Regions from separate parts of the Stutzerimonas tianxiuensis genome, predicted to be linked through region 1. Evidence: predicted binding sites of a transcription regulator. Region 1 holds the regulator's gene; each other region holds the start of a gene.
What was found. The regulator FliA, encoded in region 1, starts transcription of late flagellar genes. The targets are predictions, from matches to a motif close to CTAAAGTTTNNNNNNNNNNNGCCGNTAA.
Positions count from the first base shown of each region.

Region 2: the regulator FliA is predicted to act here: its motif matches at 5,244-5,271, upstream of motA (flagellar motor stator protein MotA).
Region 3: the regulator FliA is predicted to act here: its motif matches at 2,794-2,821, upstream of ACSSNI_RS12800 (methyl-accepting chemotaxis protein).
Region 4: the regulator FliA is predicted to act here: its motif matches at 1,779-1,806, upstream of ACSSNI_RS04380 (methyl-accepting chemotaxis protein).

Region 1 is NZ_JBPVWS010000002.1:79,870-87,691, forward strand. It holds gene sodC (superoxide dismutase family protein) at 1-151, opposite strand, end outside; gene flhA (flagellar biosynthesis protein FlhA) at 355-2,475, shown strand; gene flhF (flagellar biosynthesis protein FlhF) at 2,492-3,769, shown strand; gene fleN (flagellar synthesis regulator FleN) at 3,861-4,691, shown strand; gene fliA (RNA polymerase sigma factor FliA) at 4,706-5,431, shown strand; gene ACSSNI_RS03020 (chemotaxis response regulator CheY) at 5,548-5,922, shown strand; gene ACSSNI_RS03025 (protein phosphatase CheZ) at 5,946-6,740, shown strand; gene ACSSNI_RS03030 (chemotaxis protein CheA) at 6,753-7,822, shown strand, end outside.
Region 2 is NZ_JBPVWS010000001.1:483,113-490,934, reverse strand. It holds gene ACSSNI_RS02030 (oxidoreductase) at 1-614, shown strand, start outside; gene orn (oligoribonuclease) at 689-1,231, opposite strand; gene ACSSNI_RS02020 (class I SAM-dependent methyltransferase) at 1,260-2,069, opposite strand; gene rsgA (small ribosomal subunit biogenesis GTPase RsgA) at 2,198-3,229, shown strand; gene motB (flagellar motor protein MotB) at 3,264-4,274, opposite strand; gene motA (flagellar motor stator protein MotA) at 4,283-5,134, opposite strand; gene ACSSNI_RS02000 (HDOD domain-containing protein) at 5,305-6,819, shown strand; gene ACSSNI_RS01995 (rhodanese-like domain-containing protein) at 6,863-7,678, shown strand; gene asd (archaetidylserine decarboxylase) at 7,690-7,822, shown strand, end outside.
Region 3 is NZ_JBPVWS010000009.1:17,160-24,981, reverse strand. It holds gene ACSSNI_RS12805 (cupin domain-containing protein) at 136-483, opposite strand; gene ACSSNI_RS12800 (methyl-accepting chemotaxis protein) at 672-2,639, opposite strand; gene ACSSNI_RS12795 (DMT family transporter) at 3,086-3,985, opposite strand; gene ACSSNI_RS12790 (sterol desaturase family protein) at 4,338-5,357, shown strand; gene ACSSNI_RS12785 (FMN-dependent NADH-azoreductase) at 5,408-6,130, opposite strand; gene ACSSNI_RS12780 (LysR substrate-binding domain-containing protein) at 6,248-7,153, shown strand; gene ACSSNI_RS12775 (BCCT family transporter) at 7,305-7,822, opposite strand, start outside.
Region 4 is NZ_JBPVWS010000002.1:372,333-380,154, reverse strand. It holds gene ACSSNI_RS04390 (amidohydrolase family protein) at 100-1,110, opposite strand; partial or broken gene prfC (peptide chain release factor 3) at 1,374-1,628, shown strand; gene ACSSNI_RS04380 (methyl-accepting chemotaxis protein) at 1,842-3,467, shown strand; gene ACSSNI_RS04375 (IS4 family transposase) at 3,512-4,843, opposite strand; gene htpG (molecular chaperone HtpG) at 4,962-6,869, opposite strand; gene ACSSNI_RS04365 (MFS transporter) at 7,011-7,822, opposite strand, start outside.

The DNA.
Region 1 (7,822 bases):
CCAGGCCCTGATCGGTGGTTTCGATCTTCACGGTGCCGACGGCGCTGGCGATGCCCTGGTCGTTGACCTTGTTCATCTCGACCGTAAGGGTTTCGGCCTGCACGCCCATTGCGGCGCAGCCGGCCATTGCAGCGATTAACCACTGTTTCATAGCACGCTCCTGTTCTGACTGAAGTGGGGCAGCGTTACGCCACCCGTCGACTGTCTGACTACCTCGGCCCAGACGCGTTCGATTGGCCTGCCATGGCCTCGCATGGCCGTACAGAGGCTCGACCAAAACTGGACCTCTTCTTGCTATAGCCCGGACAGGACGCGTTTTGCGTCAATTCTTTGTTCTTGTCTGGCGGGGTCTACGTGGATCGCACGCAACTCATCAATTTCGGCAACGGCCTAGCGGGCGCAGGGCGGGGTAACCTCGGGGTGCCGCTGCTGTTGCTAGTCATGATGGGCATGATGATGTTGTCGGTGCCGCCGTTCCTTCTGGACCTGCTGTTTACCTTCAACATTGCCTTGTCGATCGTCGTGCTGTTGGTCAGCGTCTACGCCCTGCGGCCACTGGACTTTGCCGTATTCCCGACGATCCTACTGGTCGCCACGCTGATGCGGCTCGCGCTCAACGTGGCATCGACACGGGTAGTGCTGATCAATGGCCATGAGGGCGGCTCAGCGGCTGGCCACGTGATCGAGGCGTTCGGCAACGTGGTGATCGGCGGCAACTACGTCGTCGGTATCGTCGTCTTCGCGATTCTGATGATCATCAACTTCGTCGTAGTTACCAAAGGTGCCGGGCGGATCTCCGAAGTCAGCGCGCGCTTCACCCTCGACGCCATGCCGGGCAAGCAGATGGCCATCGACGCTGACCTCAACGCCGGGTTGATCGATCAATCCGAGGCAAAAGTGCGCCGGGTCGAGGTCGCCTCCGAGGCGGACTTTTACGGTTCGATGGACGGTGCGAGCAAGTTCGTTCGCGGCGACGCCATCGCCGGCCTGCTGATTCTGTTCATCAACCTCATCGGCGGCGTCGGCATCGGCATGGCGCAGCACGGCATGAGCTTCAGCGAGGCGGGGCAGGTTTATGCCTTGCTGACCATCGGTGACGGCCTCGTTGCGCAGATCCCTTCGCTCCTGCTGTCGACGGCCGCCGCCATCATGGTGACCCGCGTTACCAGTTCCGAGGACATGGGGCAGCAGGTCAACCGGCAGATGTTCGCCTCGCCCAAGGCGCTGGCGGTATCGGCGGGCATCATGATTGCCATGGGCCTGGTGCCGGGCATGCCGCACATGTCGTTTCTCGGCCTTGGTGCGGTAGCTGCAGGTGGCGCCTACTGGATCTGGCACCGTCAGAAGCAGGTCACGCAACAGGCCGAGCAGGAGGTGCAGAAGCAGCAGGAAATGCTCCCTGCCCAGCGGGCCGCCGAGACCAAGGAACTGGGCTGGGATGATGTGACGGCGGTGGATATGGTCGGCCTGGAGGTCGGTTACCGGCTGATCCCCCTCGTCGACCGCAATCAGGGTGGACAGTTGCTGGCCCGGATCAAGGGCGTGCGCAAAAAGCTGTCCCAGGATCTCGGCTTTTTGATGCCGTCGGTGCACATTCGCGACAATCTCGACCTGCTGCCCAACGCCTACCGCTTGACGCTGATGGGTGTGAGCCTGGCGGAAGCCGAGGTGTATCCGGATCGCGAGCTGGCAATCAATCCGGGGCAGGTATTCGGCCCGCTCAACGGCATCGCCGCCAAGGACCCGGCTTTCGGGCTGGAGGCGGTATGGATTGAAGCCAGCCAGCGCGATCAGGCGCAATCGCTCGGCTACACGGTGGTCGATGCCAGTACTGTGGTGGCGACGCACCTCAACCAGATACTGCACAAGCATGCCCATGAATTGCTCGGGCATGAGGAAGTTCAGCAGCTACTGCAATTGCTGGCCAAGAGCTCGCCCAAGCTCGCCGAGGAGCTGGTGCCAGGGATGATTTCCTTGTCCACGTTGCTCAAGGTGCTGCAGGCGCTGCTGCAGGAGCAGGTGCCGGTGCGTGACATCCGTACGATAGCCGAGGCCATCGCCAACGTCGCTGCCAAGAGTCAAGATCCCGCCGCAATGGTAGCGGCAGTACGTGTCGCGCTGTCTCGTGCAATCGTGCAAAACGTTGTCGGGCTTGAGCCGCAGCTGCCTGTGATCACCCTTGAACCCAGGTTGGAACAGATATTGCTCAATAGTCTTCAGAAGGCTGGGCAAGGCTCGGAAGATGGCATTCTCCTCGAGCCGGGAATGGCCGAAAAGTTGCAACGTTCTCTGGTAGAAGCGGCACAGCGTCAAGAAATGTTAGGTAAGCCGGCGATTCTGCTGGTGGCAGGTCCAGTCCGCGCGATGCTGTCGCGGTTTGCCCGCCTCGCCGTACCGAACATTCATGTCCTGGCCTATCAGGAAATACCGGATAACAAGCAGGTCACCATCGTTTCAACGGTGGGTCAGAATTAACTGAGGGCTACAGGCCATGCAGGTCAAACGTTTCTTCGCAGCCGACATGCGTATCGCCATGAAGATGATTCGTGACGAGCTGGGCGCTGACGCCGTGATCACGGGAAACCGTCGGGTCGCTGGCGGCGTCGAGCTGACCGCTGTGCTTGATTATCCGATGGAATCGGCTGTGGCGAAGCAGCCTAATCCGGCTCTCGAAGCCGAGCTGCGCAAGACTCAGGCGCGACTTGCCAGTGCCCACGCCGAAATCAGCGCGCCAGCGCGCGGTTCGGCTGGTCAGGATCGTCAGCTGCTTGACGAGAAGCCCGCAGCTGCGCCCCAGGTAACCCCCGGCGCCGCGAGCCCGTCGTTCGAATCGCGTGCGGTCGAGGCGATGCAGTCGGAGTTGCAGGGTCTGCGTGAACTGATCGAAGTGCAGCTCGGTTCGATTGCCTGGGGGCAGGAGCAGAGCCGCCGTCCGCAACAGGCTGGCCTCTGGCGCCGCCTGCAGCGCATCGGTTTGCCGGCCGAACTGTCTCGCGCCTTGCTTGAAAAAGTCTCCACCGTATCGGAGCCACGCCAGGCCTGGCGGATGTTATTGGCTCATCTGGCGCAATCGATCAAGGTGACCAAGGTCGAGCCGCTGGAAGAGGGCGGGGTGATCGCTCTGGTCGGCCCAGCCGGTGCCGGCAAGACGACCACCCTGGCCAAGCTCGCTGCACGCTACGTGCTCAAGCACGGCCCGCAGAGCATCGCTCTGGCGAGCATGGACAACTATCGGATTGGGGCTCAGGAACAGCTGAAAACACTGGGGCGTATTCTCGACGTACCGGTTATTCAGCTGGACCCGAGTCAGCCCTTGAGCAAAACACTAGCGCCGCTGGCTCGTAAGCGCCTGATTCTTGTCGATACCGCTGGTCTACCCGCGGGTGACTCGATGATGAAGGTGCAGCTCGAAGCGTTGGCGGACCGTGGCATCAAGGCGAAAAATTATCTGGTTCTGCCAGCGACCAGCCAGAGCCAGGTGCTCAAGGCGACCTGGCACAATTACCGCCGTTGCGGGCTGGCTGGCTGCATCCTGACTAAACTGGATGAGGCCGGCAGCCTGGGCGATGTGTTGGGGCTTATCATCAGTCAGCATCTGCCTATCGCTTACCTCGCCGATGGGCCGCGTATTCCGGACGACCTGCATCTGCCTCGCAGTCACCAGTTGGTCAGTCGTGCGGTGAGCTTGCAATCGGAAGAGAATCCGAGCGAGGAAACCATGGCTGACATGTTCTCCGATCTTTACAACGGTTCTCGGAAGGTCGGATGAACGCTTTGCTACGTGTGACACACAAAGAAGACGCGTTCGGGCTGAACGCATCGATGGCCCTAGGGCTCCAGCAAGAGATAGGCGTGTGAAAATGGGTATGCATCCCGTACAGGTTATTGCAGTGACCGGCGGCAAAGGTGGCGTCGGCAAGACCAACGTATCGGTCAATCTGTCCTTGGCGCTGGCCGATCTCGGGCGTCGGGTCGTATTGCTCGACGCCGACCTTGGTCTGGCCAACGTCGATGTGTTGCTCGGCCTGACAACCAAACGCACCCTGGCTGATGTCATTGCCGGTGAATGCGATCTGCGTGACGTGCTGATCCAGGGGCCGGGCGGCATCCGCATCGTGCCGGCCGCATCCGGCACGCAGAGCATGGTGCAGCTATCGACGCTGCAGCACTCCGGCCTGATCCAAGCGTTCAGCGATATCGGCGATGACATCGATGTGCTGATCATCGACACCGCCGCCGGCATTGGTGACGGGGTAGTGAGCTTTGTGCGCGCCGCACAGGAAGTGCTGCTGGTGGTGACCGACGAACCCACGTCGATCACCGATGCCTACGCGCTGATCAAACTGCTCAATCGCGACTACGGCATCAGCCGCTTCCGGGTACTGGCCAACATGGCCCATGCGCCGCAGGAAGGCCGCAATCTATTCGCCAAGTTGACCAAGGTGACTGAGCGCTTCCTGGACGTGGCGCTGCAGTATGTAGGCGCGATTCCTTACGATGAGTCTGTGCGCAAGGCCGTGCAGAAGCAGCGCGCCGTTTATGAAGCTTACCCCCGTGCAAAGTGTTCGCTGGCGTTCAAGGCCATCGCGCAGAAAGTTGACACCTGGCCGTTGCCGGCAACGCCACGCGGTCATCTGGAGTTCTTTGTGGAGCGCCTGGTAAGGCCCGCCGCAGAGCCTAACGAACAATAGCGGCTGGATTCGGTATGTATTACAGCAAAGCTCAGGCTAAAGACTCGCAGTACCAACTCATCGATCAATACGCGCCGCTGGTCAAACGCATTGCTTACCACCTCCTGGCGCGTTTGCCGGCGAGCGTGCAGGTCGACGACCTGATGCAGGCTGGGATGATCGGCTTGCTGGAAGCGTCAAAGAAATATGACGCCGGCAAGGGTGCGAGTTTCGAGACTTACGCGGGTATTCGCATACGCGGTGCGATGCTCGACGAGGTGCGCAAGGGTGATTGGGCGCCGCGTTCGGTACACCGGAATTCGCGCATGGTCAGTGAGGCGATTCGGGCAATTGAGGCCAGAACAGGACGCGACGCTAAAGATCAGGAAGTTGCGGCCGAACTTAAATTGAGTCTCGATGAGTACTACGGCATTCTGGGCGACACCTTGGGCAGCCGCCTGTTCAGCTTCGATGATCTGCTTCAGGAAGGTGAGCATGGGGAGTTCGAGGAGGATGCTGCCAGCACCCATCCGGAACCGTCCCGCGATCTCGAAGACGAGCGTTTTCAACAGGCGTTGGCTGAAGCCATCGGCAACCTGCCCGAACGTGAAAAGTTGGTGCTTTCGCTGTATTACGACGAAGAGTTGAACTTGAAGGAAATCGGTCAGGTACTGGGCGTCAGTGAATCGCGGGTGAGCCAATTGCACAGTCAGTGCGCGGCACGTCTGCGGGCTCGTCTTGGCGAGTGGCGCGCGCGTTAACGACCGGTTTGCAACAAAGCATTAGAGACCGCTTACGAGCTTCATTCATGAGGCCCGCAAACAGACCGTGAGCAGGTCTCGGATTCGGGTTTACGGAGGTGTACTTGGACAAGAACATGAAAATCCTCATCGTCGACGATTTTTCGACCATGAGACGGATCATCAAGAACCTCTTGCGCGATCTGGGCTTTACCAATACCGCCGAAGCGGACGACGGCACTACTGCTTTGCCAATGCTGAAGAGCGGAAGTTTCGATTTTCTCGTCACCGACTGGAACATGCCCGGCATGAGCGGCATCGACCTGCTGCGCGCTGTGCGCGCCGACGAGCGCCTCAAGCACCTGCCGGTGTTGATGGTGACCGCCGAGGCGAAGCGCGATCAGATCATCGAGGCCGCGCAGGCTGGCGTTAACGGATACGTGGTCAAGCCATTCACGGCTCAAGTGCTCAAAGAAAAGATCGAAAAGATCTTCGAGCGCGTCAACGGCTGAAGCAGTAACGCCGCGAGGGCACTATGACGCAAGCAGACCAAGGCCTGGCAGAGTTCGAAGCGACTCTGAGGGCTCATGCACCCCAATTGATTGAAAGTCTGCAGCAAGGCCGCTTCGAAGAAGCGACGCAGATGTTTAACGAGCTCAATCAGGCGCGCAACCTGGGGCTGTACCAGGAAGTCGGCAAGCTCACGCGTGAGCTGCACAACGCCATCGTCAAGCTCGAAATGGACACCTGTGCGACGGGGGGTGATCCGTCGCCAATCACCGACGCCACGGACCGATTGTCCTACGTGGTGGAGATGACCGAAAAAGCGGCCAACCGCACCATGGACCTGGTTGAGGAATCGGCGCCGCTGGTGAACTACGTCAGCTACGAAGCCCAGAGCCTGACTGCCGATTGGCAGCGCTTCATGCGTCGCGATATGAACGCTGAACAGTTCCGCGACCTGGTCAAACGCATCGATCAGTTTCTCCAGCGCAGCATGAACGATGGCAGTCAGCTGTCGCAGAACCTTAGCGAAATCATGCTGGCCCAGGATTTCCAGGACCTTACCGGTCAGGTGATCAAAAGGGTGACCCGGCTCATTACCGAACTCGAAAGTAACCTGCTTAATCTGGTGCTGATGGCAGGCCAGGTTGACCGCGTGGCGGGCATCCAGCATGACCGCGAAGCGATGCGCGCCGAGCAGGAACTAAAAAAACAAGAAAAACAGCCTTCCAATGGTGAAGGTCCGCAGATGCATGCCGATATACGTGAAGACGTCGTTTCCGGGCAGGACGATGTCGATGATCTGCTTTCGAGCCTGGGCTTTTAGGGGAAGTTAAATATGAGCTTCGACGCCGATGAAGAAATCCTCCAGGATTTCCTGGTAGAGGCCGGCGAGATTCTCGAACTATTGTCAGAGCAGCTGGTGGAGCTGGAAAGCAGCCCCGATGACACAGCCTTGCTCAATGCGATTTTTCGCGGTTTCCATACGGTAAAAGGCGGTGCCGGGTTTCTCCAGCTACATGAGCTGGTGGAATGCTGCCACATCGCCGAAAACGTCTTCGACATCCTGCGCAAGGGTGAACGTCGCGTCGACTCGGAATTGATGGATGTCGTTCTCCAGGCTCTGGACTCCGTCAATGAAATGTTTAGCCAGGTGCGCGAGCGTACCGAGGTAACCCCGGCGACCCCTGAGCTACTGGCAGCGCTGGCCCGCTTGGCTGAGCCGGCCGGTGCGCAGGAACCTGTGGTCGAAGCCCCTGTCGAGGCTGAACCCGAGCCTGCGGTTACTGCCGATAGCGAGTTCGAGCAGTTTCTTGGCGCGCTGGAAGAGTCTGTCGAGACCCCAGCCTCCAGTGCCGCTGACGAGATCACCGACGAGGAGTTCGAATCGTTGCTTGATCAACTCCACGGAAAAGGCCAGTTCGCGGCTGAGCAGGACGCAAAGCCGGCAGCATCGGCGGCGGCTGTTGTGCAACCGTCTGCCAGCGACGAGATCACTGATGATGAGTTCGAGGCGCTGCTCGACCAGCTGCATGGCAAAGGCCAGTTCGCCGAGCCGGTGGCAGCCGCACCCGCTGAAGCGGCGGCCAAGCCTGTAGCTGCTGGTGGTGACGACATTAGCGACGACGAGTTCGAAGCGCTGCTGGACCAGCTGCATGGAAAAGGAAAGTTTGAGCCCGACGCGGCTGCACCAGTTGCGGCTGCAGTTGTGCCTGTTGCTAAGCCCGCAGCGGTTACCGCGCCTGCGGAAAAGAAGGCTGCGCCTGCGAAGCCAGCTGTAAGCACCGTTGCGAGCAAAGCCGCTGTTCCGGCTAAAGCAGAGCCTGCATCCAAGCCTGCCGCCGCACCGGAGAAGCCCGCGAGCGAGGCGGAGACAACCGTTCGAGTCGATACCGCCCGACTTGATGA
Region 2 (7,822 bases), on a different contig from region 1:
TTGCCGGCGCCACCGGGCTAACCGGCGAGCACCTGCTCGACCGCCTGCTCAACGAACCCACCGTGGAGTGCGTGCTCGCTCCCAGCCGCAAGCAGCTGGCCGGACATTCGCGGCTCGAAAACCCGATCGGTCCGCTGCAGGCGCTACTGCCGCAGCTGTCGGGCAGTATCGACACCGCGTTCTGCTGCCTGGGCAGCACACTGAAGGACGCCGGAAGCCAGGAAGCCTTCCGCGCCATCGATCATGATCTGGTTGTCGCCTTCGCTAAACGCGCCCGAGAACTGGGCGCACGGCATCTGCTGGTCGTCAGCTCACTGGGCGCCGACCCCGCCAGTTCGATTTTCTACTGCCGCGTCAAGGGCGAAATGGAGCAAGCGCTACGCGCCCAGGGCTGGCCGCAACTGACCATCGTACGTCCATCGCAGCTGCTGGGGCCGCGCATGCAAGTCCGTCCGGTCGAACGCCTTACCGCCCCGCTCTCTTATCTGCTGCCAGGCAAATACCGCGGCATCTCGGCCTGCATTCTGGCGCGCGCGCTTTGGCGCCTGGCGCTGGAAGAAGCCGAAGGCACGCGGGTGATCGAGTCGGACGAGCTGCGCAAATTGGGGCGGTAACCGGTTACAGACTGCGTCCATGCACACGCAGTCTGTAACCAGAGTGCTCCTACCTCGCCCACCCTGCAATGTGATCAGTACTTGATGAAGTGCTCGCGATAATGGCGCAGCTCGGCGATCGACTCACGGATGTCGTCCAGCGCCAGATGCGTGCCACCTTTCTTGAAGCCAGCCAGCACTTCCGGTGCCCAACGTGCCGCTAGCTCTTTGAGCGTCGAGACGTCCAGGTTGCGGTAGTGGAAGTAGGCCTCCAGGCGAGGCATGCGGCGGTAGAGAAAACGCCGATCCTGGCAGATGCTGTTGCCACAGATAGGCGACTTGCCCTTGGGCACCCATTGCTCAAGAAACGCCAGCGTCTGGGCTTCGGCTTCCTCGGTACAAACCTGGCTGTCGCGCACCCGCTGAGTCAGACCGGAGCCACCGTGCTGGCGCGTATTCCACTCGTCCATACCAGCGAGGATTTCATCGCTCTGATGGATGGCGATGACCGGCCCTTCGGCCAGCACGTTGAGCTGACTGTCGGTAACGATGGTTGCCATCTCGATGATGACGTCGTTGTCCGGATCCAGGCCGGTCATTTCCAGGTCGATCCAGATGAGATTCTGCGGGTTCTGCATGGTGAGCTCCTTGGCTTTGGCGCGCAGTTTAGCCGCTCGCGGAGTGCCCGTCAGGTCGTGCGGCCACCCCAGGCCGCCAGATCAACAGGCGTGAATGCCGCCAGTCATCGATGGCGAGGATTTCCTGCGGCTCAACGTCAGGCACCTCGAAACTGTTGCTGATCAACAGCGCGCCTGGGTTCATCTCCACCCGGGCCTTATCCCACAGTGCCGGCATGGGTGCCGGCGAAAGAAAGCAATAGACCACATCGTAGTCAGCCAGCGGCTCGCGCCAGAAACTGCGGAAACGGACCCGGCAGTTGCGCTGGAACAGGCAGCGCAACCAGCACAACCCAAAAGTGAGCGGCGCCGTCTCGACACCGACGAAATGTGCAGACGGGTACCGCCGCGCCAGCCGCAACAGGGTGCCGCCGAGTCCACTGCCCATATCGATAAAGCGGAACCCGTCAGGCAAAGCGGCTAGCCGACGCGCCAGGCACTGCTCGGCTGCCGAACCGGTGAGGTACAGCGGCACTCTTTCCGTCAGCGCGTTCCAGTTCAGCATCAGCAAGATCAGAAAGCCGAGCAGCAGCAACCAGGGCGGCAGCGCATGATCTTGCAAAAGCACCAAACCTGGGACGAAGCCAAGATTGATTGGCAGCCACCAGCGCGACAATCCGAGGCGCTGACCGATCACTGCAGCGACCGCACCTTGCACACAGGCAGCCCCGAAAAGGCTGAGATGCCAGCCAAGCAGTCGCGCCAGTGCAAGCAGCAACAGCCAACAGAGCAGCAGCGACAGCAATTGACTGAGAAGCGCCAGCAAGGCGGGATAACGGGTAAATGAGGAGACAGGCATGGGCGCTCGCCGCCAGCGGTAGATACTGGCTAGTCTACCGGCCGGAAGCCCAGCAAAAACAGGCCCGCAGCGTGTTCTCACGGGCATGTTAGACTCGCCCTCTTTTCATACCTGGGCACCGCACACAAATGGCCAAACGCCAACTCAACCGCCGGCAAAGCTGGCGCATCGAGAAGATCCAGGAAGAACGCGCCACTCGCGCAGCGCGCCGTGAATCGCGTGCGGTGGAAGAACTCGAGGGCGGCGATCTCGGCCCGGAACAGACCGGCCTGGTCATCGCCCACTTCGGCGTGCAGGTCGAAGTCGAGGCTCAGGAAGGCGAGCACTGTGGTCAGGTCTTCCGCTGCCACCTGCGGGCAAACCTGCCAGCACTGGTAACTGGCGATCGAGTGGTCTGGCGGCCGGGCAACCAGGGCATCGGTGTCATCGTCGCGCAACTGCCGCGCCAGTCCGAACTCTGCCGACCCGACACGCGAGGTCAGCTCAAGCCGGTGGCGGCCAACGTCGACCTGATCGTTATCGTCTTTGCCCCACTGCCCGAACCCCACGCCAATCTCATCGACCGCTACCTGATTGCCGCCGAGCACGCCGGCATCACGCCGCTGTTGCTGCTAAACAAGGCCGATCTGATCGACGCACAGAACGAAGGCGCATTGAATTCGTTGTTAGGGGTCTATCGTCAGCTGGGCTATCCACTGATGGAGGTTTCAGCACACGGCGGCGCAGGCATGGAGGCATTGCAGGCGCGACTCGACGGGCACGTCAGCGTATTTGTCGGCCAGTCCGGGGTGGGCAAGTCGTCGCTGGTCAACAGCCTGTTGCCCGGTGTCGACACCCGGGTGGGCGCGCTGTCAGAAATGACCGGCAAGGGCACGCACACCACCACGACCGCACGACTGTTTCATTTCCCTGGCGGTGGCGAGCTGATCGACTCTCCAGGCATCCGTGAATTCGGCCTGGGCCACGTAAGCCGCTTTGACGTCGAGGCCGGTTTCATCGAGTTCCAGGAGCTGCTGGGGCACTGTCGCTTCCGCGACTGCAAGCATGACCGCGAGCCAGGCTGCGCCCTGCTCAAAGCACTGGAGGAGGGCCAGATTCAGCCACAGCGCATGGCCAGCTACCGACATATCATCAGCGGCCTGACAGAAGCCGACTACTGACAAGCGCCAAACAGAAGCGGTTGAGATGCCCGGCTCAGTTCCCGCCGGGCTGATCGAACTGCAGCACGCCGTCCTCGAAGATGTTCAGCCGCTCGCGCAACTGCGGCGCTTGCAGCGGGTCAGGTGGCGCAGCTGAGGGCGCCGGCCCGTTGCCTGCTGATGTGGCTGCTGAGTCTGCGCTTTTCCCCGTCGCGTCCGACTGCTCGCCCTCGATGTCGCGCTGCGCCTTTCTGGTTAGCACCAGAATATCGATGCGGCGGTTGACGGGGTTCAGCGGGTTCTCTCGATCGAAAAGGGCCGAAGAGGCATAGCCCACCACCCGAGCAATCTGCTCATCCGGATAGCCACCGGCAACCAGCGTGCGCCGAGCCGCGTTGGCACGCCCGGCCGACAACTCCCAGTTACCGAATTCGCCGCGCCCGGAATAAGGCTTGGCATCGGTGTGGCCGCTGATGCTGATCTTGTTCGGCACCGCACGGATGGTGTCGGCCATGGCCAACAGAATATCCTCGAAGTACGGCTGCAATTGGGCACTGCCGAGGGCGAACATTGGACGGTTGGCCGCATCCATGATCTGGATACGCAAACCGTCCTGGGTGATTTCAAAGAGGATCTGATCCTTGAAGCGGGTCAGCTCCGGATTTTCGTCAACCTTGTTCTGCAGCTCCTGAAGCAACAGGTCGAGACGTTCACGCTCCAACTGCTCGGCAAAGGTTTCCGCCTGCTCCGCATCCATCGCGGTGTCGGTCTGCTGCACTGACGGGTCGACGACGTCGTTGAGCGTACGGTCCGGCGCAGGCGTTGGCGTACCGCCCAGATCGATCACATGCGGACTGGCGCTTTCGGTGAAGCCAATCGGGTCCTGGAAATAGCCCGAAATCGCACGTTTCTGTTCAGGCGTGGCCGAGGACATCAGCCACATCACCAGAAAGAACGCCATCATGGCGGTCGCAAAGTCGGCGAAAGCAATCTTCCAGGCGCCACCGTGGTGGCCCGCGGCGACCTTCTTGACCCGCTTGACGATGATTGGTTGGGTATTGTCCATGATTGCGCTTAGCTACCACGCATCGCTTGTTCAAGCTCAGCGAAACTTGGACGGTGCGCAGGCAGCAGCACCTTGCGACCAAACTCCACCGCCAGCGTCGGCGGCATGCCGGACGCCGAGGCCACCAGAGTCGCCTTGATGCCCTCGTACAGATTCAGTTCTTCCTTGGCGTCGTGCTCGAGCGCCGCCGCCAGCGGGCCGAAGAAGCCGTAGGACGCCAGAATGCCGAGGAAGGTACCTACCAGGGCCGTACCAACTTTCTCACCGATCTCCGCGTTGGTTGCCGAAGCGAGCACCGACATGGTGATCACGATACCCAGTACCGCAGCCACGATCCCCATCGCGGGCAAGCCGTCGGCAATCTTCGCCACGGCGTGAGACGGATGTTCAAGTTCCTCCTTGAGGCCATTGAGTTCCATGTCGAACAGGCCTTCCAGCTCGTGCGGGGCCATGTTTCCCGAGGACATGATGCGCAGGTAATCACAGACGAAGGCCGTCATCCGCTCGTCCTTCAGGATCGCCGGGTACTTGCTGAAAATCGGGCTGGCGGCTGGATCTTCGAGGTCTGCTTCGATGGCCATCATGCCCTCGCGGCGGCTCTTGTTGAGGATCTCGTAGAGCATCCCCAGCACTTCCAGGTAGTACTTGTGCGTAAAGCGATTGCCAAACATCTGCAGCGATTTCTTGAACACGATTTTGGTCGTGCTGCCAGGGTTGGCCTGCAGAAAGCCGCCAAGTGCGGCACCACCGATGATCATTACCTCGAACGGGTGAATGAGTGCGGCGACTTTGCCGCCGGACAGAATGAAACCGCCAAGGACGCTGGCGATTACCACGATGATGCCGATTATTTTTGCCATAGGTAGGTACGTCTAAAACCTGATCTCAGGGCACCTGAAACAAGCCGCGCGATGTCGCACGAGCTCGATTGGGGTCAGGCGGAAGGGCAGATGAAAAGAATTGTTCTGGTTATCGGAACTTTTGCGCCAGACTAAAGGCCATCCCGATGAAATGCTAGTTCGGCGGCGCCATGACTACGACACCACTCCCCCGCACGCTTGAAGCCTGGGTCAAGACGTTGGACGCCGTTGTCCTGCCGGCGGCTGCCGGTCCTTATGCCCGCGTGCAACGGGCCTTGGGCGACAGCAGCCTTTCCATGCGCGAGATTTCAGACCTCATTCAGGAAAGTCCGGTCCTCGCACTTACCGTGATCCGCGAAGCCAACCGCAGCGCGGCATCAACCAGCAAACCGGCCGAGAGCCTTGAGGTTGCGCTGAGCCGCATCGGCTTGAAGCGCGCCGAAGCCCTGTTTGCAAAAGTGCCCGCCGCGCAGCCAACCGATATTCCAGCGCCATTGCGGCAGTTGATGTTGATCAGCAGTCACGCCAGCCAGCAGGCAAACGGGTTGTTCGCCTCACGCCTCGCGCGGCTCTGGCAGGAGATCCACTGGAGCAGTCTGCTGTTTCTGTCGCCGGCCTGGGCACTTGTCGCCGCGCACCCGCAGTTGCTGGAAGACTGGGAGCAGCGCGTTCTGGTCAAGCGCGAGCCCGCTCGCCAGGTCGAGCAGTCATTGCTCGGCGTCTCCTTGCTCGAGCTCTGCATTGCCACCGCCGAGCATTGGGGGCTGCCCGGCTGGATTGCCCAAGGCTACCGGCTCCTCAACGAACACCGGCGGATGCTGATCAAGGCACTGCATATCGCCCGCGATAATGAACACCCCTTGCACCAGCAACAAATGCTCGACGCCGACCCCGCGCTGCGCCGCTGGCTCACCTTGCCGAGCAACACCATTGTGCTCGCCAACGGCCTGGCGCTGTCGGCGCACCACAGCTGGAGCGGCATTCACAGCCTGCGCTGGCAGCGGCTCGCCGGGCTCTACCTTCAGGTCCCGCTCGCCGAATTGCAGCAAATGGCGCATCAGCAGGCGGTGGCCAGCGCCCGCGTGATCGGCCCAACCGAACTGTGGCAACCGGCCCAGGGCCTGCTCTGGCCATGGGAAAGCCTATTCCAGGTGGAAAAAGCCGCGAAACTGCCAGACACCGAAATCCTGGCCCAGTGGCGCGAGCACTGCCGCGAGCTGCTCAGCGTTCCCTGCCCATTCGACAATGTGCTGCAACTCACTACCACGGCCTGCAAGGCACTGACGTGCGCGGGCATGGAACGCGTACTGTTGCTGATGGTAGATCGCAAGCAGCAACGCCTGGTCGGCCAGCAAGCCAGCGGACTGCCAAGTGAGGCAACCCGCCTGACACTCGAACCCGAGCAAAGCCAGGTGTTGCGCAGACTGTTGGAAAAACCGGCTCTACTGAGGCTGAAGCCGGATAACCTTGCCCAATTCACCGCGCTGTTACCCGGCACACTGAAAGCACTGTTCCCCAGCGAACACGTCCTGTTGCGCTCAGTCGGCTTGGACGATCGTGTGGTGATGCTGCTGGTGGTCGATCAGAACAACACGGCATTCAGCGAGATGGGGCTGCAGGCCTTCGCCAAGACGGCCCAGTGCATTGAGCGCGCCCTGGCGACGTTCAGCAAACGCGTCCGCTGATTTTTTCGCTAGACTGCCCCTTTCCATCCGCTTGAGGCTTGCCGTGTCCGCCTTTTCCACCCTGCCGCTGGTAATCGAACCGGCCGATCTGGCCGAGCGCCTGAATGCACCGGAGCTGATTCTGGTCGACCTGACCAGCGCGGCCCGCTACGCCGAAGGACACCTGCCTGGCGCACGCTTCGTCGACCCCAAGCAGACTCAGCTCGGTCAACCGCCGGCGCCGGGACAACTACCCGGAAAGCCTCAGCTGGAAGCGCTGTTTGGAGCACTGGGTCATCGTGACGACGCCGTCTACGTGGTCTACGACGACGAAGGGGGTGGCTGGGCCGGCCGCTTCATCTGGCTGCTCGACGTTATCGGCCATTCCCATTACCACTATCTGAACGGCGGGTTGCACGCCTGGCTGGCGGAACAGCGCCCTCTGTCGCAAGACAGCCCTGTCGCTGCAGGCGGGCCGGTTCCGCTGCAGCTCGACGAAGCCCCTAGCGCGACCCGTGAATATCTCGAAAGCCGGCTCGGCGCTTCCGACCTGGTCATCTGGGATGCGCGCTCGCCTGAGGAATACCGCGGCGAGAAAGCACTCGCAGCACGCGCGGGGCACATACCCGGCGCCGTCAACTTCGAGTGGACCGCAGCCATGGACCCGGCACGCGCGATGCGCATCCGCGAAGACATCGCTGAACGGCTGGAAGCGCTCGGCATTACCGCCGACAAAGAAATTGTCACCCACTGCCAGACGCACCACCGCTCCGGCTTCACCTACCTGCTGGCCAAGGCCTTGGGCTATCCGCGGGTCAAGGGATACCCTGGCTCCTGGGGCGAATGGGGCAACCTACCCGATACCCCGATCCAGCAATGAAAAGGTCATCCATGAAAGATCGCTTGTTTGTATTCATCCAGTACCTGCTGCCACATCACCTTATTTCGCGCCTCGCCGGCTGCCTCGCCGAGTGCCGCCTGCCCTGGGTGAAAAACAGCTTCATCAAGGCCTTCATTCGTCATT
Region 3 (7,822 bases), on a different contig from region 1:
CCGTGGCGAGCGGCTTCGTATGATCCTTCCGGCGGTCCAGTGCTGGCCTGCCTATCGTGTAACTGGCGGACGGCTCAGCTGTTCGGCCGACGCTTGCCGTAGCACCGATTCGACGCGCGTCCTGCGCATTACCATTCAGGCAAACACGAAGTACTTGCGGACGGTCTCGACGACTTCCCAGGTGCCGGTCATGCCGGGTTCCACCACGAAGATGTCACCCGCCTTGAGGTGGAGGGGCGCCATGCCGTCAGGCGTGATGATGCAGTAGCCTTCCTGGAAGTGGCAGTACTCCCATTTGACGTATTCCACGCGCCATTTGCCGGGCGTGCAGATCCAGGTCCCCATGATCTTGCTGCCGTCATCGGAGGTGTAGGCGTTGAGGTTGACGGTGTGCGGTTCGCCTTCGATTCGCTCCCATTTGCAGGCATCGACGACAGGCATGGGCTGGGTATCGCGCAGTACGGTGATCGGTGGGTTGGACATGGGCGCTCCGGTTAAGACGTGATCGGGCGCTTACCATAGGGCGCTGCTGCCTTGGTCAATTGTCTGGGGTCGACGCCGGGATGCCCATCAGCGCATGGAGCGTCGTTGAGCACGCGGTCGTCGTCCGCCAACGCTTAACCCAGTCTCAGCCGAGCGGGGCAGCCCCGAAGGGCTGGCCGCTGCAAACGTTACTGCGTGCGGAAGCGCCCGACCAGCTGCCGGAGCGCGCTGCTGAGTTGCCGCTGCTCCTGAGAGTAGCTTTCGACTTCCGAAGCCTGGCTCGACACCTGGGCAACCGCGTCGCTGATGGCCACCACGTTGCGGTTGATGTCCTCGGTAACCAGATGCTGTTCCTCGGTGGCAGTGGCGACCTGGGTGGTCATGTCACGGATCATCTGGACGGCATTCTCGATCTCTTCGAACGCTCCCAGGACCTCACCGGACAGCTCGATGGCCTTGCTCGATTCGGTCAGGCTGCGATCCATGCTCGCGGTCACCTCGCTGATGCGGCTGACCAGAAGGTTGAGGATCTTGTTGATCTCGCCGGTTGAATCCTGGGTGCGCCTGGCCAGATTGCGTACCTCATCGGCCACCACGGCGAAGCCGCGTCCTTGTTCGCCAGCACGTGCCGCTTCGATGGCCGCGTTGAGCGCCAGCAGGTTGGTCTGTTCGGCGATCTGCTGGATGCTCGACAGGATGGTGTTGATGCTCACCGTTTCGCGTTCGAGTTCTCGAATCACCTTGCTCGAACCCTGGATGCTGGCGCCAAGATCGTTCACCCCGGCGGTACTGCGGGCGATCACCTCCTTGCCAACGCGCGTCGCTTCCAGACCCTGTGCGGAGACTTCTGCCGTCCTGACGCAGTTGTGCGCCACCTCGTTGGCCGCCGAGGCCATCTCGGTGACAGCGGTGACGATCTGCTCCACAGCACTCGACTGGCGCTGCAAACTGTCCGACATGGCGGTGGTGCGCTCGTTGGTCTGGCTAGAGACGCTGTCGATGCTGACGGCGTTGTCCTTGATGACGGTGATCATCGACTGCGTCGACTCGATGAACTGGTTGAACCACTTGGCCAGTTCGCCGGTTTCATCCCGGGCCAGCACGGGGAGGCGATGGGTCAGGTCACCCTCGCCCTGGGCAATCGTGCGCAGCCCGTCCTTGACCAGATTGATCGGGGTGACGATGCGGTTGGCAAATATGACCCCGGCGATACCGAACAGCACCACCAGCACTGCGCAGGCGACCAGCGTCATCCACGCCAGCCTGTGTGCGCCAGCCAGGATTTCGTCGACCTGCATGAAGCCGACAAACTTCCAGCCCAGAGTCGGCGAGGTGAAGACGTTGGCCAGATAGTCGACGCCATCGATGTTTACCTCGATCAGGCCGTTCTCTGTGTTTGCGATGTTCGCGACGTAATCGCCCGGCAGCTCGCTGAGCTTCTTGAAGTTGTTTTCGGGTTGGTGGCCGTCAACCAGCAAGGTTCCGCTGTTCTCGACCAGCATGAAGAAACCGGTCTCGCCGAAGCGGGTTTTCTGGACCATGTCGGTCAGCGCCTTGAGCGACACGTCAGTCGCCACCACCCCGGCGAAGTTGCCGGCCTGGTCCTTGAAGGCTTTGATCACCGACACGTAGACCGCGTCGTCCGGTTCCCAGTAATAGCCATCCAGGCGCGTCAGCTGGAAATTGGCGTCTTTGCCCAGGGTAAACCAGGGGCGCCCGCGCGGGTCCCAATCGCCGTAATCTCCGGTACCCGGCCACTCCACGTAACCGCCCTGGGCATCGCCCATGTAGACGTAACCGAAGTTCGGGTTGTTGTTACCGATACCCGAGAAGTAATCGAAGATTTGTTTCTCGCGGCCCCCATTGGCCGTGGCGGTGGCGCCGGGTTTGCCGGGCGCCCCGAAGTAGGTGGTCAGCTCGCCAGCCTCGGTATCCTTGACGGCGGCAAAGTCGGCCATCGCCGACACGGTATGGCTGACCGAATCGAACAGGGTCACAAAGGTGTTGTTCACCAGCTGAACATCCAGGCTGCTGCTTTCCTGAAACTGGACCTTGGCCTCCTCGGTTACGTTGCGGATGGTGAACAGGGCCACGACAAGGACGGGAACAAGCGTCGCGACCAGAAAGCTTGCTAGCAGTTTGTGTTTTATTTTCATTGTTCAACGGCCTCTGGCCAGTTCATCAAGACGTCCACGCCGACCTGCGCTTCGTTCTGCGGGGAACCCTCGCGCAATCCAGTGCGCTTCGCGGCCGCGAAGCGCCCGATTCCTCAATCGAATCGATCGCTGGCGAGTCGCGGCCGGCAAGACGTTATCGGCACGGGTCTGTCAAGCCTTGAGGTTGCCCCGTATCTTTCCGACCAATGCACTTTATGGCGCAAGGACGGGGCTTACAGGGACACCGGGTGTTTCGATGTACGTCACCTCACGGGCGATCGGCCAAGCGCCGTTGGCAGTTCGCCAGGGGCGGTACCGGTCTGTGAAGTGTCCACTCGCTGCCTTCGCTGTTAAGCCTGACGCGCTTCGGCGCTTATCTCGCGGCTGATCCGCGGCCGCAGCGACTTAACGGAGGCTTCCGGCGCGCATGGCGTCTCCCTTGCGGTTTACTTGTCCGCCACCAGACAGGGTTTCGCACCGGGGCCGGACGGTCCGTGCGATGCGGGGCGCCGACGCAGACTCAATCCGGCGTGAACCACCAGTGTCGCAATGACCAGCGCGCCGCCATAAAGCGTTGAAGTTGCGGGTGTCTCGTTCAGGAAATACCAGGCCCACAGCGACCCCAGCACGCTTTCCAATAGATAGAAGAGCGCGACTTCCGCAGAGGGCAGATAGCGGGTTGCGTTATTGATCAACAACGTGGCCAGCGGCATCTGGATCAGGCCCATGATTGCCAGTGCCCAGTAGCTTGTCATCTCCAGGCCCAACGGTTCGGCCTTGGGCCAGGCAATCAGCGCAGCCGCCAGGCCGCCGAGCGCGATGAGGGGCATCCTTTCGATGGCGGGGTGGCGGCGCAGCAGGGTGAGATTGGCGCCCACCGCTGCCGAGGACAACAGCGCATAACCGTTGCCAGCCAGATCGGTGGGGGTGAAGGCTCCGGCGAAGACCACCATGATCCCCAGCGCCGCCACGCCGATGGCCAGCCAGGTGTGCAACGCCACCGACTCGCCCAGGAAAAAGCGTGTGAACAGGGCGGCGAACAGGGGCGCCGTGCTGAGCACGACCACCACGTTGGCCACCGTTGTATGAATGACCGCGAGCACGAAAAAGATCGAAGTAAAGGCCAACAGCAAGGCCGAGGCGGCGCTGATCAGCGGTTGCGCCTTGAGACTTGCCCGACTTTTGGCCGACAGCGAGAACGCACCCAGCGCCAGAAACATCAACAGCCCCCGCCAGAACACGATGCTCCAGCCATCGGCCTGTGCCAGGCGCACCAACAGGCCATCGAAACTGAGTACGACGATGCCGCTGCTTACCAGAAGCAGGCCGCGCGCTGAATCGTTCAATCGTGGGTCCTCCGTTACCGCTGCCGGCGCCTGTCGTTGCCCTGGCGCGGACTCGCTCTAAGCCGCGTCCGGACGCTGCGGCCATGATGGCGGCTTTGTTAGCCAAGCACCTGCCCAGAAGCGCCCCGGCGCACTGCAGTTCGCGACTTCAGCGGCTGCTATTGCTTGCCCCGCGGCGTGGGAGCTGATCCGTAAGCGGCCGTTTTGGCCGGAGCATGTCACGCCGTCAGATCTCTCCCCACAAGCGCCTCGAAGGCGAAGTTATCCGTTTTTGCGGCTGATAAAGATTCGCATATACGAGCCGTTTCGCATGGTCCTATAATCCGCGACTTCTTTTTTGAGGCGGCCAGACATGGGCGTTCTTGAATCCCTCCATCACTACCTTGCCGAACCGCTGATCGAGCAGTTTCTCGGCGTTTTCGACCTGAACGGCCGCCTTGGCGTGCTGTTTCTTGCCATCTCCTACGCCACCGCTTATGGCCTGTTTCGCTTCCGATTGAGCCGCGGCCTGACTGACGCACCCTCGTTCTGGCAGTTCATCGGTGGGAATAGGGTGCACCTGCACCGTTCGGCCTTGCTCGATTACCGCTATTACTTCGTGCGTGGCGTCATCAAGGTATTGCTGGTGGTGCCCATCGTGGGCCTGGTCGACCCTTACATCCTCCGCTCGGGCGACTACATCAGCTTCTTCACCAACCTGTGGGGCGAGCGGCCCCAGGTCGGGCACAACCTGTCGCTGGCGCTGCTGTATGGGCTCGGCGTATTCCTGATCAGCGACTTCACCCACTACTGGGTTCATCGCGCCTTTCACTGCAGTTGGCTGTGGGAGTTTCACAAGGTCCATCACTCGGCGCCGGTGATGGTTCCGCTGACGGCGAGCCGCGTCCATTTTCTGGAAAAAATAGTCGGCAGGCTCGTCGATCTGGTCTTCCTCGGCGCCTATGCCGGTGCGTTCTGGTATGTCTGCGGCGGGGAGATCAGCCGCTACACCCTGTTCGGCGTGACCTATCTGGTATTCATCTTCAACGGCCTGGCCTCGAACCTGCGGCACAGTCATGTGTGGCTGTCATTCGGACCGCGCCTCGAGCACATCTTCAACAGCCCAGCCCAGCATCAGATTCACCACAGCGATGCGCCGCGGCATTTCCACAAGAACTTCAGCACCAACCTGTCATTGTGGGACTGGATGTTCGGCACCCTCTACGTCACCAGCCCCGTGCCTGAACGCATCGAATTCGGCACCGCCGAACGCGACTCGCACCGCTACCTGACGCTCTACAGCCTGATCGTGATGCCTTTCGTGGATACAGCACGCAAGCTCGTATCCAGCCGCCGTCCCTTCACCACGCCAGACAGCGCACCCGACGCCTGAGACTGGCGTTGGCTTCTGTCCATCGCGGGGCGAACGGGGCGGCTGTGTCGCTAGACGGGTTCGCCCTGCCTCTGCTGATGGGAGCTCACCGGCGCCCTGGCAAGCGCCGCCTGCAGTTCCGCAACCAACACATCCACCTCACGTTGCGCCTGCTCTACTGAGGCCGCCAGCACCTCGCCCCCGGTTTCCTGCCCTTCAATCGCGATCTGATGGATGCGGGTGATACCGATGAAGTTGAGCGCCGTCACCAGGTTCGGCTCAAGATTGTTCATCTGCGCCATCTCGCCACCAGGACCGTAGCCGATGCCCCCGCGGGCGGTGAGGATGACCGCGTGCCGTGGCCGGTCAGCCAGCAGCGGGACGTAGGGTTCGGGTAGTTTGGTTTCGTCGATCTCAATCGTCCTTCCCGGGCGCACGATGAGGTCGACCCACGCCTTGAGCGCGGCGGGCATGCCGAAGTTGTAAAACGGCGTCCCGATGACCAGTACATCCGCCCCGATCAGCTCATCGACCAGCCGGTCGCTCTCGGCCAATGTTTCCTTCATCCATGCTTCACGACGATCTTCAGGCGTGAAGGAGGAGGCGATCCAGTCGTGGCTGATGAAGGAGGGCGGGTTCTGGCCGATGTCCCGATAGGTCATGCTGTCCTGCGAGCGATGGGCCAGCCATTGGCTTACGAAGCGGTGGCTGAGATGACGGCTGTGGGAACCGTGCTCATCCGTGCCGGCAAAACCGGGGCGGGCACTGGCGTCGAGGTGCAGAAGGTGTGTCATGGTGGGTCTCCTGTGTGACTGAATTCATCTGTCATTCGCGGTAGACCCAGACTAGGTTTAGCCTCTGTGGGCGACAAACGACCATTTCTTTCGGTTACAGATGAGGAAAATTCAGCCATGGCGCACCGCTGGTTACCTTCGCTATCCGCTTTGCGTGCCTTCGAAGCGGCCGCCCGCCATGAGAGCGCCAAGCAGGCTGCCGAGGAATTGAACGTTACCGCTACGGCCATCAGCCACCAGATTCGCTCGCTTGAAGAATCCCTCGGCGTGGCGCTGTTCCTACGCAAACCCAGGCAGCTGGAGCTGACCGCTCAGGGGCGTGAGCTGCAACAGACGCTGGAGACCGCGTTCGACAGCATCAGCGCCACAGTCGACCGCCTCAGTGCCGGACCCTGCCGACAGGCGATCACCCTCAGCACCACCCCTGCCATCGCCGTGCGCTGGCTGGTGCCCTGGGTCTGCCTGCTGCGCGAATCCCATCCCGATATCGACCTGCGCTTCCATACCTCGCACGAGCCGGTGGCGCTGGATGGCGTTACGGCGGATATGGCCATCCGCTACGGTGACGGCCGCTGGCCCGGGCTGGTGGCCGAGAAGCTGATCGACAATACCTTCGTCCCGGTCTGCAGCCCGCTGCTGGGCTTGCGTGACGCCGTCGACCTGCCCAACCACCCGCTGATCCACTTTCATGCCCGGGGCGCCACCTCGGCGCCGATTCATTGGGCCGCGTGGCAAAAGCTCGCGAAGGTGCCGAGCCTGGACGTCAGCGCCGGGCTGGTCTTCTCCGACGAAACCCACGCCATCTCCGCCGCCATCGGTGCCCAAGGCGTGGCGCTGATGAGCCGGCAGTTGGTCGAGGATGAAGTGAAAGCAGGGCGGTTGATGCAGCCGTTTGGGCCGGAGATGGCGGGCAAGCCGTTTCATCTGGTTTATCCGGAGAGCCGTCGGGATGATCCAACCGTTCTTGCGGTGAGGGAGTGGGTGATGAAGGTGCCGGGTGGGTTGTGTGAGGTAGGGCGCTGATACCGGCAAAGCCGAGCCGCGCTACCCGAGGCTCGACCGTAGAGTGGAATACGGCGAAGCCTTTTCCACGCGTATCTTCCAGGCTACTTGCTAGCTGCCCACCTTCCACCTCGCTAACGGGCAACGAGGCGGAGGAAGACGCGACGCGGTGTTATCGCGCCTTCACGACCGTTGGGCGCGGTACCCTGAGCTCGCTCCGCAGGCCGATGACGATGCTGACGCACATTAGCAGCAGCACGAAGGTGAACGGGAAACCGGTCGTGACCACCATGGACTGCAACGCCTTGAGGCCTCCGCCCAACAGCAGGGCGATGGCGACCAGACCTTCGAAAATGCACCAGAACACGCGCTGAGGGATGGGGCCGTCGTCCTTGCCGCCGGACGTGATGGTATCGATGACCAGTGAGCCGCTGTCCGATGAGGTGATGAAGAACACCGCCACCAGAACGATGCCCAACAGGGACATCGCCTGAGTGAATGGCATCACGTCGAACATGGCGAACAGTTTGACCTCCAGCGCCGCATCCGCCACGGCGCGATAGCCGTCATTGATGTACTGGTCGAACGCGACACCGGAAAAGATCGACATCCAGAGAATGCAGACGGCTGACGGGACGATCAGCACGCAAATCATGAACTCGCGCACCGTGCGGCCGCGGCTGACCCGGG
Region 4 (7,822 bases), 290 kb from region 1:
CGATAGCCTCGGCGGAGCTGGGCGCTGAGTGCTTGACCGATACACGCGTCGGCCTTGAGATCGCCACCGTGCGTGTACCTCATTCATCACTGCCTCATCTCACTCACCGCGGCCACGGTTTCGCGGCAGCACATCAAGGAAATTGTCTCGCGCCACCTTCTGCGCTGTAGGTTCTGACAAAGCATCAAGGAAAGGATCAAATGCGCGCATTGCTTCGCCGACCCCATCAAACCGGCCAACCACATCCGATCCGATCATGAAGCGCGTCGGATGGCGCTCGACCAAGGCCACCCAGGCTGGGTCGACATTACCCGAACGATCCAGTAGGTAAGGCTCCAGCATGGTCCATGACAGATCGATATACAGGTTTGGGTAGTCATCAAGCAGTCGCTTAACGGTAGGCAAGAGAAAGTCGAGCTTCTTCTGATGACGATACAACTCCATACTCGTCCCGGCATGCGCCCAGATGAAACGGGTATGCGGGTGATTTCGCAGCGGCTCTTCGAGCTCCTCAAGATAGAGCGGATTGCGCTCGCGCTTGGAGGTGATGTTCGAATGCAGCATCACCGGCAGATCGAATTCGGCTGCAAGGTGATACACGCGCGTAAGCGCTTCATTGTTGGCGCGCGGCGTGTCGCCCTGGGTCAGGGCGGTTATATCGTCATGCCGAGTAAAGACCTCGCCTAACCCCTGCCATAGCCCAGGATCGAGATCCAGCATCCGACGGATGTGCGCATCGGCATTTTTGTCGTTTGGATTGAACCCTGACAGAAACGGGTGGAAGCGTTTGCGCTGGTCTTCGTCCAGCTCTTTAAGCGCGGCCGCAACTAACACATCGGTCGCGCTGTACCAGTAAACGGCGGCGTCATCCCCGGCGTAGTATCGCGGACGCTTAGGCTCGTTCTCGTGCCACTTCTTCGCAACCGGAATGCCGCTGATCATCACGTGGTCAATGTTGCTCTCGTCCATGGCCTTGAGCAGTTGCTGCATGCCATCGGTCTCTTGGAAAAAATCGACGAAATGAAGATGTGAATCGCTGTAGTGGTAATCCCGTGCCTGCACCGGCGTGACGGTAACAACCAGGCACAGCGCCGCGAGACAGTTTCGTATATTGAGCAACCGATGTCCTCCTAGTGAACAAGCGGATAGACCGTGCCGCCTCGTAGCGGTTCATAACGCCGCAACGGTACCGACGACAAAGCCCCGCGCCGCGTTCGAAACAAAAAAGGCCCGTCAATGACGTAATGCTGTTCACTTAAGCATTTGAGCCCTGACGGGGCTTCCCCGAAAATCCGATGTCAGGTCCCTGGCATCGGATTTTTTATGTCTCTGCAACAGCAACTGCTCGACTTAGGTGAACTGTTCAACTTCTCGATGTGGTCGCCAGCCGCCTCAAGGAGGAATACAAGGTCGAGTGCGCCTACGAGGCGATCAACGTCTGGTCGGCGCGCTGGATCGAATGCAGTGACGAGAAAAAGCTCAAGGAGTTCAAGGACAAGGCCTTCGAGAACCTGGCGGTGGATGGCGGTGGCCACCTCACCTACCTGGCGCCGACCCGGGTCAACCTGAGCCTGATGGAAGAGCGCTGGCCGGACGTGAAATTCCGCGCCACCCGCGAACACCACTAACCCCCTGCCAGCCAAGTCGGCTTGGCCGTGCAACGCGGCCAAGCCGAACACTTTTTGCCAGACAACGCGCCTCTTTAACCTAAACTGAGTAGGTTTATCCGTTCGTTCACATAACGCACGCCTGAGCCCGTGACAAATCGCTGAGCTGCACTCAAGTTCCGCCCAGCCACGACGATACAAGCTCACACTGCCCTTCCTTGCTCCGAGGTGAATATGTCCATTCGCAATGTCCGCGTGGCCACGCGTGCCGGTGTCGGTTTTGCCCTGCTTGCCCTGCTGGTTCTGCTGGTAGGCAGCTTTTCCCTCGGGCAGATGCGCAACTTGCACAGCAAGGGTGAATACATCAACACGATCACCCTGCCCAGCCTGCAAACCATCAACAACATCAGCACCGACATCCTGCGCATCCGTGTGCTCACCCTGCGCCTGATAATCCAGCGTGACGCCAGCCAGCAACAGCAAACCATACGCACACTGGAAGAGCTCAAACAGGAGCTGCAAAAAGACGAAGCGCGCTATGAAAGCCTGCTGGAAGCCGACAACGAGCGCGCCATGTTCCAACGCCTGGTCAGCGCCCAGCGCGCGTACATGAGTGAGCAACAGCGCATCATCGAACTGGTACCGCAGGGGCGTCATGATGAAGCCCTGGCCGCAGCCAACGGCCCGCTCAACCAACATGCCGACGCCATGTTTCGCGCCCTCGACGAACTGACCCAGTTCAACAATGACAACGCGGCGGCGGCGCAAAAACAAAGCGAGGCGATTTATCAGAGCGCCTTCAACCTGGTAGTGGCGATCATCGTCGCCGCCATCGCCCTGACCATCCTGCTCGCCGTACTGCTCACCAACAGTATCGTGCAACCGCTGCGCAAGGCCGTCGGCGTCGCGCAAGTCGTGGCCAAGGGCGACCTCTCGCAAAGCATCCAGCTGGAAGGCAACGACGAACTGACCAGCCTGATGCGCGCCCTGCAGGAGATGCAGCAAAGCCTGCGCAGCACCATCCAGCAGATTGCCGATTCCTCGACCCAACTGGCCTCTGCCTCCGAGGAGCTGCACGCGGTCACCGAAGACTCCACGCGAGGCATGCACCAGCAGAACAACGAACTGGAGCAGGCAGCCACCGCGGTCAATGAAATGACCGCAGCGGTCGATGAAGTCGCGCGTAACGCCGTCAGCACCTCGCAAGCCTCGCAAGCCTCGAGCAAGACGGCCGAGCAGGGCCGCGACCAGGTGCTGCGTACCGTCGATTCCATCGACAGCCTGGCCGAAGACGTCACCCAGACTGCCGGCCAGGTGGAACAACTGGCCGACAAGGTACGCGACATCAGCAAGGTGCTCGACGTGATCCGTGCGATTGCCGAACAGACCAACCTGCTGGCACTCAACGCCGCCATCGAAGCCGCACGCGCCGGCGAGCAGGGTCGCGGCTTTGCCGTGGTGGCTGACGAAGTGCGCCTGCTGGCACAACGCACCCAGCAGTCCACCCAGGAAATCGAGCAAATGATCGGCGGTATCCAGCAAGGTACCGACCAGGCCGTGAATGCCATGCGCCATAGCAATGAACGCGCCCGCACCACCCTCGACGTCGCCCGCGCCGCCGGCGAGGCACTCGACCTGATCGCCCGCTCGATCACCGAGATCAACGAGCGCAACCTGCTGATCGCCAGCGCCTCCGAAGAGCAGGCCTCGGTGGCCCGCGAAGTGGACCGCAACCTGGTGAATATCCGCGACCTGTCCCTGCAAACCTCGGCCGGCGCCAACCAGACCAGCGCCTCCAGCCAGGAGCTGTCACGCCTGGCCGTGGAGCTGAACAGCATGGTCAGCCGCTTCCGCCTGTAATCCGGCCAGCGACGAAAAAACCCGGCGCCAGGCCGTAATGCTGTTCACTTAAGCGGAGCAGCCTTTCGATCCACTGGATAACGGGTCTTTGAGATCTTCACCGTCCTTGGTCTTGATGGCCTTGGACGGTGATCCAGAAACAGCCCACCGATTCCTGCTCTCAGCTCCGACAATCGTCTTCCTGTTGCTGAAACCGGGTTGGCCGCCGCCATCACGATCAATTGCACGGCGATGTATTGGGCTACTGGTTTGAAGCGGATGTCGCCCGGAGAGCGGCCGAAGGCGACGGCTGCCTGACCGGCTTCGCGGCGGATGATGTTGTAGGCCAGCAACAAGCCCCAGACCTCCTGGTAGACCAGCTCCGTTACCTTGCTGCGCAGGGTCATCGCATTCTGCTGCAGAGAGCTTTTGATATCCCGGAAGCCCAGCTCGATCTCCCAGCGCTCCTGATACAGCTCGGCGATGGTCTTGGCGCTGTAAGTATCCGCAGGCAGTGAGGTGAGCACTGTCTTGATCTTGTCCTTCACGGCGTAGCTGACTTCACGCACCTCCCAGTGCGTCGGCAGGTCGGGGTTGCGCTTTCGTGCCTGTGCCGACACCTTCATGCGCAGCAAACGATCGCCCTTGCCGTAACGAGCGACTTCCTCGCTAACCAGCCCTTGGCGGGCCGGAATCAGCCAGTGCCGGCTTTCCCCTGCGGCGCCCAGGCGCAACAGCAAGTCGGCACTCCAGAAGCCCTTATCGAACAGCGTCACCGACTGATTGGGAATCTGCTGCATAAACTCATCGGCCAAGCGCATCTCACTGCGCCGGTAGGGACTCACCTGCGCATCCAGAATCAGGTGCGAGCGCACGTTCATCAGGGCTACCAGTCGCAGCATGGGAAACGGCGTCTGGCGCTCGGTGGAGGTATTGCCGGAGCCGAAATGCTCTCGGAGTTCAGGCGTGTCTGGGGTGCGCAGGAGTGCGCCATCCACGGCCAATACTTGCAGGCCCTGCCAGGTATCGCCCTCATAGCGCTCGCAACCCCAATGGTTACCCGTCTGACGAAACAGCCACTCAACCGGATCGGCACCCAATCGTTTACGCGCCTCGGTGACACCGCTTCGGGCCAGCAGGTCGTGAGAGGCCAGCCCCTGGGCACAGATATTCAGGCGTCGTGCGACCTCATGCACCGGCTCGTCACGGAACAAGGCCATGCCAAGCACCAGCCAGAGCACCTGATCGCTGGGCAGACGCCGCCGCCTTATGGTGGCCTGGGCGGACAAGTCCAGAGCGGATGCCACCCACTCGATCGGGATGTTTTGGGTGAAGGTGCTCAGATCCGAGAAGTTGAACAGTTCACCTAAGTCGAGCAGTTGCTGTTGCAGAGACATAAAAAATCCGATGCCAGGGACCTGACATCGGATTTTCGGGGAAGCCCCGTCAGGGCTCAAATGCTTAAGTGAACAGCATTACCGTCAATGACGGGCCTTTCAATGACACAGCTAAAGGTTAAGCGGACAGCTCAACCAGGAGCTTGTTGAGACGCTGCACATAAGCCGCAGGATCTTTCAGGCTATCGCCAGCTGCGAGTGCCGCCTGATCGAAGAGGACGTGTGACAGATCGGAGAAGCGATCTTCGTCCGGCTCGGCATCAAGCTTCTCTATTAGAGGGTGTGCCGGGTTGATTTCAAAAATCGGCTTCGACTCCGGTACTTTCTGTCCGCTGGCTTCAAGAATCTGACGCATCTGCAGGCCCAGGTCTTGCTCACCGATCGCCAGGATTGCCGGCGAATCAGTCAGACGGTGCGACACTCGCACCTCTGCGACCTCGTCACCCAGCGCAGTCTTGAGACGCTCCACCAGTCCTTCCTTCGCTTTGGCAATCTCTTCCTGAGCCTTCTTGTCTTCTTCCGTATCCAGCTTGCCGAGGTCAAGGTCGCCGCGCGCCACGTCAACGAACTGCTTGCCGTCAAACTCGGTCAGGTAGCTCATCAGCCACTCATCGATGCGGTCAGTCAGCAGTAACACCTCGATGCCTTTCTTGCGGAAGACTTCCAGGTGCGGACTGTTTTTAACCTGCGCATAGGACTCACCGGTGAGGTAGTAAACCTTGTCCTGACCTTCCTTGACGCGGCCCAGGTAGTCAGCCAGCGAAACGCTTTGCTCACCAGAAGCATCTTGGGTGGAAGCGAAACGCAGCAGCCCCGCGATCTTCTCCTTGTTGGCGAAGTCCTCCGCAGGGCCCTCTTTGAGAACCTGGCCGAACTGCTTCCAGAAGTTCTTGTAGTCTTCCGGCTTGTCTTTGGCCAGCTTGTCCAGCATGTCCAGCACGCGCTTGGTCAGCGCCGACTTCATCGAATCGATCACCGGATCCTTCTGCAGGATCTCGCGGGAAACGTTCAACGAGAGGTCATTGGAGTCGACTACGCCTTTGATGAAACGCAGGTACAACGGCAGGAACTCATCCGCCTGATCCATGATGAAAACGCGCTGGACGTAGAGTTTCAGCCCCTTGGGCGCTTCGCGCTGATACAGATCGAAAGGCGCGCGGCCAGGCACGAACAGCAGCGAGGTGTATTCAAGCTTGCCCTCGACCTTATTGTGGCTCCACGCCAAGGGATTCTCGAAGTCGTGACCGACGTGCTTGTAGAACTCCTGATACTCCTCGTCCTTCACCTCGGTGCGGGGACGGGTCCAGAGTGCACTGGCTCGGTTGACGGTTTCCCACTCAGCCTCTGCCGGCTTGTCTTTCTCCTCGCCATGAAACTCCTTCGGCAATTCAATCGGCAGTGCGATGTGGTCGGAGTACTTCTTGATGATGTTGCGAAGGCGCCAACCGTCGGCAAATTCCTCTTCGCCAGACTTGAGGTGCAGAACGATGCGGGTGCCGCGCTCCACCTTTTCGATGTTGGCAACCTCGAAATCGCCCTCGCCCTTCGAAGACCAGTACACGCCCTCCTCTGCAGAGGTCCCGGCACGGCGGCTGAATACTTCAACCTGCTCCGCGACGATAAAGGCGGAATAGAAGCCGACGCCAAACTGACCGATCAGATGCGAGTCTTTCTTCTGGTCACCGGTCAGATGCTTCATGAAATCAGCCGTACCCGACTTGGCGATAGTGCCCAGGTGGGTAATGACATCTTCGCGGTTCATACCGATGCCGTTGTCATCAAGCGTGACAGTCTTGGCATCCTTGTCGAAGCTGACGCGAATCTTCAGGTCCGCCCCGCCCTCAAGCAGCTCAGGCTTGGCCAACGCTTCGAATCGAAGCTTGTCGGCGGCGTCCGAGGCGTTGGAAATCAATTCCCGAAGGAAGATTTCCTTATTCGAATACAAGGAATGAATCATCAGGTGAAGCAGCTGCTTCACTTCGGTCTGGAAGCCCAGGGTTTCTTTGTTTTGAGTCTCCACACTCATCGTCTTGCAAACTCCACTTCGTCAATGGCACGGACCGCGACTGCGGCGATGACAAGCAGATGGGGTCTTGCGCGGGAAATTCAAGTGCAGCCCTTGCAAGGCGAGCTGCAGTCTTTCCTGGAGTAACGCTCGAGGCGCGAGCTAGGGTTCTAGCAGTTCGATCAGAACGATGTCGTCAGGACTTAAATTGAAAACCGCCTCTCCGGCGCCCTTCAGCCTTTGCCGGATAGCCAGATTGCCGTCTCGATCCAGCCCTTGGAAGCGCCCTTCCGCGACTCCCCCTCGTTTGGTCTGTGCGCGTACTTGCAGGTGCTCGTAACGCTCCGGATTGCGCAGCAACCGGGCCAGGGAAAACCGCTGGCGACGATCGACTCGGGGCGATGCAGTGCTGTCCGGCAGCGACGCTCCTTGGGTAGCGGTATGCTTGAGCGGCGTTTCGGCTGCGGCGCTCAGAGGGGGAAAAGTGTCATCTTCTACCGCCCAACCCTGGTCACCCTTGCTGATAGCCAGGTCGAAAAGCTGCGCCGCTCCCTCAATCTTGGCGCTTATCGAGAGCACCAAGCTCGACGCGGGTAAATTGACAGGCGCTACGCTTTCGATGTTCACATCCCGCGTCTCGAACCGTCGCTGCAAATAATCACCGGCCACATAAGCTAGGGTATCAACCGAGTCATGCGTAAGATCCACGCGACCCGCGCGATAGCGAAGGTTGTCGGTGAACAGTTCGACCTGCCCGCTGAGGCTTGTTTGATAATGGGCCGGCAAGACCAGGTGGAAGTCACCGATCAGCTTGTTCGGCGGCGCTGGCTGCAGGTTCAGGTGAAGGGTATAGCCGCTCTGAATTCGGCGTGCCTCTGGAAGCTCCTGCTCTGGACGCATCCAGTTGATTTCGACCACGGGAGCAGGATCAACGTCCTGAGGAAGCACATCGACCTGTATAGCCCCAGATGGCT